DNA from 2 places in the Nostoc sp. FACHB-888 genome. Region 2 is predicted to be linked to the other one. Evidence: predicted binding sites of a transcription regulator. Region 2 holds the regulator's gene; the other holds the start of a gene.
What was found. The regulator HrcA, encoded in region 2, represses chaperone genes, less so after heat shock. The targets are predictions, from matches to a motif close to TTAGCACTCNNGANTCNNGAGTGCTAA.
Positions count from the first base shown of each region.

Region 1: groES (co-chaperone GroES) is a predicted target of HrcA. The motif match lies at 2,036-2,062, and genes of this name have one in related genera.

Region 1 covers NZ_JACJQM010000020.1:263-4,695, forward strand. The annotation lists gene groL (chaperonin GroEL) at 1-1,586, opposite strand, end outside; gene groES (co-chaperone GroES) at 1,702-2,013, opposite strand; gene H6G26_RS14780 (ferredoxin) at 2,356-2,814, shown strand; gene H6G26_RS14785 (response regulator transcription factor) at 3,145-3,822, shown strand; gene H6G26_RS14790 (NIL domain-containing protein) at 3,885-4,193, opposite strand.
Region 2 covers NZ_JACJQM010000085.1:88-4,520, reverse strand. The annotation lists gene H6G26_RS29545 (DUF3352 domain-containing protein) at 1-392, opposite strand, end outside; gene H6G26_RS29540 (rhodanese-like domain-containing protein) at 550-882, shown strand; gene hrcA (heat-inducible transcriptional repressor HrcA) at 1,316-2,467, shown strand; gene H6G26_RS29530 (DUF2834 domain-containing protein) at 2,573-3,250, shown strand; gene H6G26_RS29525 (hypothetical protein) at 3,444-4,115, shown strand; partial or broken gene H6G26_RS29520 (photosystem II q(b) protein) at 4,394-4,433, shown strand, end outside.

The DNA of each region.
Region 1 (4,433 bases), on a different contig from region 2:
TCTTTAGGCTCAGGCTTGTCAACTATAATACATTCGGTTGTCAACACCATACCAGCAATGGAAGCAGCGTTTTGCAAAGCAGAACGAGTCACTTTAGCAGGGTCAACAATACCAGCAGCTAACAAATCGACGAATTCGTTTGTCGCAGCGTTGTAGCCAACGTTGAAGTCTTTCTCTTTCACGCGTTCAGCGATTACAGCACCATTCTGACCGGCGTTTTCAGCAATCCGCTTCAGAGGTGCAGGTAAGGCACGAACGACGATCAAAGCACCAATCAACTCTTCATCCTTAAGATTGCTCTTTGCCCAAACTTCCAATTCAGGAGCAAGGTGAGCCAGAGTTGTACCACCGCCAGGAACAATACCTTCTTCCACAGCAGCTTTAGTGGCGTTGATAGCGTCTTCTAGGCGCAGTTTCTTATCTTTCATTTCGGTTTCGGTCGCTGCACCAACTTTCACCACAGCGACACCACCAGAGAGTTTAGCAAGACGCTCTTGCAGTTTTTCTTTGTCATAAGAAGATTCGGTTTCATCGATTTGACGACGAATCTGCTCGACACGAGCCTTAACAGCAACTTCGTTACCTTCGGCAACAATTGTGGTGCTGTCTTTGGTAATGGTGATTCGGCGAGCTTTACCCAGGCTATCTAGCTTGGTGTTATCTAGCTTCAGACCAGCATCTTCAGTAATTAGTTGACCGCCGGTCAAAACAGCGATGTCTTCTAACAATGCTTTGCGGCGATCGCCAAAGCCAGGAGCCTTAACAGCAGCTACGTTGAGTACACCGCGCAAACGGTTTACTACCAAGGTTGCCAAAGCTTCTTTTTCGATATCTTCAGCGATAATTACCAAAGGACGACCAGCACGAGCTACTTGCTCTAATACTGGTACAAGGTCTTGAACTAAGGCAATTTTCTTGTCAGTCAGCAGTAGGAAAGGTTCATCAAAAACCGCTTCCATCCGTTCAGCGTCGGTAGCGAAATAGGGAGAGATGTAGCCTTTGTCAAAGCGCATCCCTTCAGTGATTTCCAACTCGGTGAACATAGATTTCCCTTCTTCTAGGGAAATTACGCCTTCCTTACCCACCTTGTCCATTGCTTGGGCAATCATTTGACCGACTTCTTCGTCATTACCAGCCGAGATCGCACCAACTTGGGCAATGGCTTTGGAATCTTCCACTGGACGGGCGTGTTCCTTGATTCTCTCTACAAGGAAATTGGTAGCTTTGTCAATCCCGCGCTTGAGCGAAATCGCGTTAGCACCAGCTGCAACGTTCCGCAAGCCTTCTTTGACGATCGCATGAGCTAAAACGGTAGCAGTTGTGGTGCCATCGCCCGCGGCATCGTTGGTTTTAGAAGCAGCTTGACGAATCAAAGCTACACCAGTGTTTTCAATGTGGTCTTCTAATTCGATTTCTTTGGCGATCGTTACACCGTCATTAACAATTTGCGGTGCGCCAAATTTCTTTTCTAGGACTACGTTACGACCTTTAGGTCCAAGGGTAACAGCTACAGCCTCAGCCAAGATGTCCATGCCTCGTTCTAAGGCGCGACGGGCGTTTTCGTTATAGATAATGCGCTTTGCCATAGGTGTCTAAATTCCGGGAGTTAAGTCAATTTTTTCTTGAATTGGGCATTGGGCATTGGGCATCGGGCATTGTCTTTATTTTTGACATTCCCTATTCCCCATTTCCCACTTCCTACTAAACAACGACTGCTAAAATATCTTTTTCAGAAAGCAGTACATATTCTTCGGTGCCGAGTTTAATATCTGTGCCAGCGTACTTAGAGTACAGCACCTTATCGCCGACTTTAATTTCCAATTCTTGACGGCTACCGTCATCGTTACGCTTGCCAGGACCAAGAGCCACTACTTCCCCTACTTGGGGCTTTTCCTTGGCAGTATCGGGCAAATACAGACCACCTGCGGTCTTTTCCTCAGAAGCGTTCACTTTTACGAAAACGCGATCGCTCAAAGGTTTAACTGTAGAAACGCTTAAAGATAAAGCTGCCATATTATTTCCTTCCTTTTAGAGTTTAGCACTCTCAACTCCTGAGTGCTAATCTACCGAAAAGTAGCATCCAATGGCAAGAATTCTTTGAGTACGGGTTCCCGAACTAGAAATTCATTAGTATACTTAAGTATAAATGCTTAATTATTTTTACCCTTCAGGTTTTGTTCAATAAGTTACGTATATTTCTATATGGTCAAAGGAAGTCGGGAGTCAAGACTAGTGAAGGGTTTTCACAATGTCCAATGCCCAATCTCCCATTCCCTACTCAGCCAACTTTATTTGCAAAGCTTGGAAATTGTTATAGAACTGTAATCAGGGAGTCGCTCGATAAGTAACAATACAGTGATCCAGTCTAGCCATCAAATCCCCAAAACCACTAAATCTCTAGAACATAAATCCCTGAGTAATTGTGTAGAAAGTTTAGGATTTGCAAAAACTCAGCGACACATTTTTATTGGCGCTGACCAGACAATTGCTAACTGCTGCTCAAAACGAGCTAGTTTGGAATCCGGGGAATACTTAAAAAAGTGGCTTAAAGAGTTAAAATTTGATGAGCCACAACAGAGTCATCCCATTCGCGTCTATAGAACTAAAGCCAACTGCTTGCGCGTTTGTTGTTCTAGACCCATAATGGTGGTTTACCCTGATGGTTTCTGGTATCGCCAAGCAAGCCCGGAAGTTATTGAGCAGATCATCCAAGAACACTTAATAGGCAATGAGGTGGTACAAGAATATGCATTTTTAACCCATCCTTTGCCAGAAACTTCCTTAGTTTCTTGTGAACACCTCATAGAGGTTTAACAACCGAAGGATATGTTATTGCAGTAAGCTTTAAGAAAGTGCGGGTTGGTTTTGAGGTAGGGTCATCTTTAAGCCAATACTTACTTGTGAGTCAGAAGGATTATTATTTAATCAGTGTTTTCTCGCCCGCCACTTTCAATGCGATATATAATAGCGCATTATAGATACTACTGCTATACGTATCCTTGCTGGACTTTTGCTATCGAGCGACTAGTCTTTTAAAAATGCTCGGCATTTTTGAGACTTCGAGACAGCAAAGGCAATGTTAAGTAGGGAAAAGGACAACACCTCCAAATAACCCACCATAGAGGATAAATATTCAAGACTTTGATGGACCGAAGCGCGACAAGTGCCACTGCTATGAAAGAGCCCAGCATGAAAGATCACAAACGACTTCTATTGATTGATGATGACCCTAACCTCATCTTGCTGGTGAAGGATTACTTAGAATTCCGGGGATATGAAGTTATCACCGCCGAAAATGGACGTGAAGCTCTGGAAATTTTAGAGCAAGATGTTCCAGACATGATCATCTGCGATGTGATGATGCCGGAAATGGACGGATATACTTTTGTAGAACAAGTCCGGCAAAACGAACGCACCAGCTGGATTCCGGTTCTTTTCCTTTCAGCTAAGGGACAAAGTGCAGACCGAGTTAAGGGTCTGAATAAAGGTGCTGATGTTTATATGGTCAAACCTTTTGAACCAGAAGAGCTCGTAGCGCAAGTTGAATCCTCGCTGAAACAAACTATCCGTTGGAAAGAACACCAAGCTAAAGGAGGCGAAAACGGTTCCCGCATCCAGGTTCCCTTCGATGTGCAATTAACCCCAACCGAACTGAAAGTAGTCCAGTTTGTCGCTAGGGGTTTAGCTAACCGGGAAATTGCTGAAGAACTAAATGTTAGTCAGCGCACGGTTGAAAGCCATGTGTCCAATATGTTGGGCAAAACTAATCTCCACAACCGCACTGAACTAGCGCGGTGGGCGATCGAAAATCAAATGGCTTAAACAAAGTTAAGAGTTAAAAGTTAGGAGTTATGAATTTTTGAACTCCTAACTCCTAACTAAATCTACCAACCATCTTCTTCAGGGCTGGATTGGTGCAAAACTTCTAAATCCAGTTCATCCAGGTAAGTTAGGGCGCTCTCAATCTGAGAAACAGTACCTCGCAGTTCCAGATTGAAGAAGCTATATTGTGGCACGTTTGTACTTACCTGAGCATCAGCAATAATGACTATGACCCCATAGTGAGAAACCAGTCGTGAAATGACTGGTTCCTCATGTAAATCTTTAGGAATGCGAACTTGGATGCGAGTTTGGGTGCGTCTATTATCTAAAATATCGGTATTAGATTTTACTTGTTTATTTGGAATTGCCATTCTAGCTTCCTACTCGACTTCTGGGATGGAGGTTTTACTATGCACAATTCTTTTAACAGTAGCGTCACTTATCCCACGTAGGCAAGCAAGAAAGTATTTATCTTGGCAAACCATTAAACTAGATGTAGTAAATGTGAAGAATTGCTCATAATTCGGTAGTTATGAGCTTAATTGTTGTTTGATGGGGGTTTTCGAGCAAATTAAATATAGCGAATCGTAGGGTTACAACAATTGTTGTAA
Region 2 (4,433 bases):
TTGGTTGCTAGTGCCAACAAATACCCTGGCTGCTGTCCGTTTTCTCGATCGCGATCAATATCTAAGGTGGTGATAGCTAAGGTAATTTCGCCCCCTAACCAGGGTTGAACGTCTTCTTTGTAATCTATGCCACTCTTGGCAAATAAACTGGTTTTGAGTTGAGATAGTTCTCCTTCACGCTCCAACGCCTGCAAACGGTCAGGATTCGCCAGCAATGAAACCATTGCCGGGGAAAGTTTCGACACGAATATGGCTGCATTCGGCTGTCCGGTAGAAGCAGTGATGTTAGCCGGACTTTTAGCAAAAAACCAGTAAAAGCTAGCGATCGCAATTACTAGCAGTGCGATCGCACCAGCTACGATGAAACCAATAAATGAGCGTTGCCTATTCACATTAAACCTTTAAAAAAGACGGTTTACAGCCATTTAAGCAGAAAGCCTACCAGGATTTATCGACCTTCTTGAGAATGGATACTCATGCAAAGGTAGAGATTTTCTGTCACCATAAATAGTATTAGGACTGTTTATAGGGAATTCTTTTAGTCAACCCATGAACCACATAAGTGTACAAGAACTGGCACAACGTCTTTCTTCTGATGATGCAAGTATTCAGCTAGTAGATGTACGCGAACCACAAGAATTGGAGATTGCTAGCATTGAGGGCTTTGTCAATCTACCTTTAAGCCAATTTGCCGAATGGGGAGATCAAGTTCCTAACCTCTTCAATCCCCAAGCTGAAACCCTTGTACTATGCCATCACGGCATCCGCTCTGCTCAGATGTGCCAGTGGTTAATTGCTCAAGGTTTTACAAATGTGCAAAATATTTCGGGTGGTATTGATGCTTATTCCGTCTTAGTAGACCATTCAATTCCCCAGTATTAGCTTGTGTTTAAGTGCATCACTCAGATGGAACTTACTCTTCCATCTGGCTTTTGCTATGCTAAAAATAGCAGAACATAAAAACTTAGCGGCTTGCCCAGAAAGCTTACAACTCTGTCCACTGGCTACATAATTACGAAACTTTTCGACCTCAATCTTAGCTGCGATCGCCGCAAAAATACGTATACAGTAATACTTTTACAAGTGTAGAATTATGCAAAAATAAGCCAAAAATAGGATGTTGTAAATTCAAGCTCTCAGCTTTTGCTGCAAAGATCCGTTAAAAGAATGGTGTACGTGAACCTTAAAATTAATTATCACAATATAAGTGTATAATTTGTTATCTTAATAAATTATTAATATTCTTAGTTTTCAATTAAATCCAAAAATTTTTCCAGACTTTGATTAAAATTTGCCGCCAAGCATTACATACCCTATGGAAGTCCAGTTAACAAATCGACAACAGCATATACTTTGGGCAACGGTACGTCACTACATTGCTACGGCAGAGCCTGTTGGTTCAAAAGCTTTGGTCGAAGAGTACGACCTGGGTGTAAGTTCAGCCACAATTCGCAATGTGATGGGCGTTTTAGAAAAATCCGGGTTACTCTACCAACCACACGCCTCTGCTGGACGTGTCCCTTCAGATTCAGGTTATCGCATTTATGTTGACCAGCTAATTACACCTTCTCTGCGTTCGCGCAGCGTATCGCAGACAGACGCTCTTGCTAGCTTGCTTCCACAAAGTAGTACAGAGACTTTAGGACGAGAAGTAGAAATGGCATTGCAAAAGCGCCTCCAGTGGGAAGATTGGAGTTTAGAAACCCTACTGCAAGGAGCCGCACAAATTTTAGCAACCTTGAGTGGTTGCATTAGCTTGATTACTATGCCGCAAACTACCACAGCACTATTGCGACATCTGCAATTGGTGCAAATTGAAGCGGGGCGGATCATGTTAATTGTAGTTACCGATAGTTATGAGACACATTCCAAGTTGATGGATTTGTCACCAATACCAGAAGAAACACAACGAGATTCAGAGGTAATTGATCGGGAGTTACAAATTGTTTCTAACTTTTTGAATACCCACTTGCGGGGCCGAAGTCTGTTGGAATTAGCCAACCTCAACTGGAGCGAACTAGATCAGGAATTCCAACGCTACGGGGAATTTTTGAAACATTCAGTTGCCGAATTGACTCGTCGCACTCATGCGCCGACTGCAACCCAAATTATGGTTCGGGGTGTGTCAGAAGTTTTACGCCAGCCCGAATTTTCCCAGTTACAGCAGGTACAAACAATTATCCACCTGTTGGAAGAAGAACAAGACCAACTATGGCGATTAATATTTGAGGAACCAGAACTTGAGGATGTAGGTAAGTCAAAGGTAACGGTTCGCATTGGCGCAGAAAATCTTCTAGAACCGATACGCACTTGCACCTTGATTTCTTCCACCTATCGCCGAGGTTCAATACCAGTAGGAAGTGTGGGAGTTTTGGGCCCAACGCGTCTAGATTATGAAAATGCGATCGCAATAGTAGCATCTGCTGCTGATTACCTTTCAGAAGCTTTCAGTTATTTCAATCCCTAATAGAGACAACCTGCTACGGGGTTAGACAAAAGAACAATACCATAGCAGGTAGATAAGGCTAATTTATAGTGGCAAAATCAATAATTAATACCTTTTAACTCTTTCATGGTTAGAAAAATTGCCTTTGGCGTGCTGTGGCTGGGATTCACTACCTATGCTTTTTTCCTCGCTCCTCCTGAGCAACCTGGTACATTCGAGTTAATTAAAAACCTTTCTACTGGCCAATGGCAAGGCATTAACCCATTAGTCGTAGCACTATTCAACCTCATGGGCATCTGGCCTCTCATCTACAGTGCAGTAGTATTTATTGATGGTAGAGGACAAAAAATACCTGCTTGGTTATTTGCTACTGCCTCTTTTGGAGTCGGGGCATTTGCCTTGTTACCATATTTAGCCCTTAGAGAACCAAATAATAAGTTTGTCGGTAAAAAGAATGCCTTGCTCAAGCTGCTAGATTCTCGTGTGACCGGGGTTATCTTGACGGTAGGCACGATTATTCTAGTTGCCTATGGTTTAACAGGAGGAGATTGGGGGAATTTTGTGCAACAGTGGCAAACTAACCGCTTCATCAATGTGATGAGTTTAGATTTCTGTCTACTTTGCCTATTATTTCCAGCTTTGCTAGGGGATGATATGGGGCGTCGTGGTTGGGAAAATCCACAGATGTTCTGGTTAATAGCGTTGATACCGCTATTCGGCCCATTGATTTATTTGTGTGTGCGTCCACCTCTAACAGAAGTGGGTGTAGAGGAAATACCCAGTCAGCAGCCAGCTGTAAATTAAAGTAATTTGTAATTCGTAATTTAAAGACAGTTTCAGTTGGGGTCTAAATCCCCAACTGAAACAAAAATCACGTATAGATTTACCACTATTTTTAAGCAAGCTAAAGACAGCGTTCTATAGAAAGGGGGATTTAGATGCAAAAAATACGAATTATAAATTAGTAATTATCTTAAATGCATACCATCAAAAAATGATGAATAGAAAAGTTGCATTGTGGTTAGTATGGCTTGGATTTATAGCCTATATTTTACTGTTAGCACCGCCTCTGCATTTACAAGAAACTTTAATGCTACTGAAAAATATATTTACTCTTCAGTGGCTTGCAATAAATCCAATTATCCTTTCCTTGTTTTCTCTAGTGGGCATCTGGCTACTAATTTACAGTGGTTTGTTGTTTATTGATGGCAGAATGCAACGCATTTCTTTTTGGCCTTTTGCCCTGGCATCATTAGCATCAGGAGTGCTTGGTCTTATACCATATTTGGCTTTTCGTGAACCAAATCAAGAATTTTCTGGACACAAGGATGCTTTTTTAAGGCTGCTGGATTCTCGTTTTTTTGGGATTGTTTTGAGTTTAAGTACTGTTGCTTTGATCGCCTATGCGTTTGTTTTAGGTGATTGGGGAGATTTTGGGCAGCAGTTCCAAAGTGATCGCTTTATTAATGGCATGAGCTTGGCATTTTGCCTTTTTTGTCTTTTATTCCCCACAATCCTTGGCGATGATATCGCTCGTCGCCACTGGAATAATCCCCAGGTGTTTTGGGCTGTAGCGTTTGTCCCGCTACTCGGTCCACTTGTTTATCTTTGCTTGCGCCCGCCCCTGCCATCAACTATTCGTGAAGAATGGCTAATAGCTAATCGTTAATATAGATCCTCCTCCACTTCTCTTTGAGAGGCTGCGCCCGAAGCGTAGCTATGCCGCAGGCTTTACGACTACGCTCAGTGACCACCTGCCCCCCTGCTTATTCACTACGCAGAGCCTCCCTTTTTTCAGTGAGTTGGGGATTTTCTACTCCGGGTGCGTAAATCCCAAGAGAAATGTTTTTCTCAGAGTACTTTACAAAACGCAATAAATTATTTAAGATGTGTAACAGGTAGTCAAACCTACCTAATTCATTCACAAATAATTGCATTTATAAAACAATGACAGCTACCATTCAACGTCGCGAAAGCGCCAACGTAT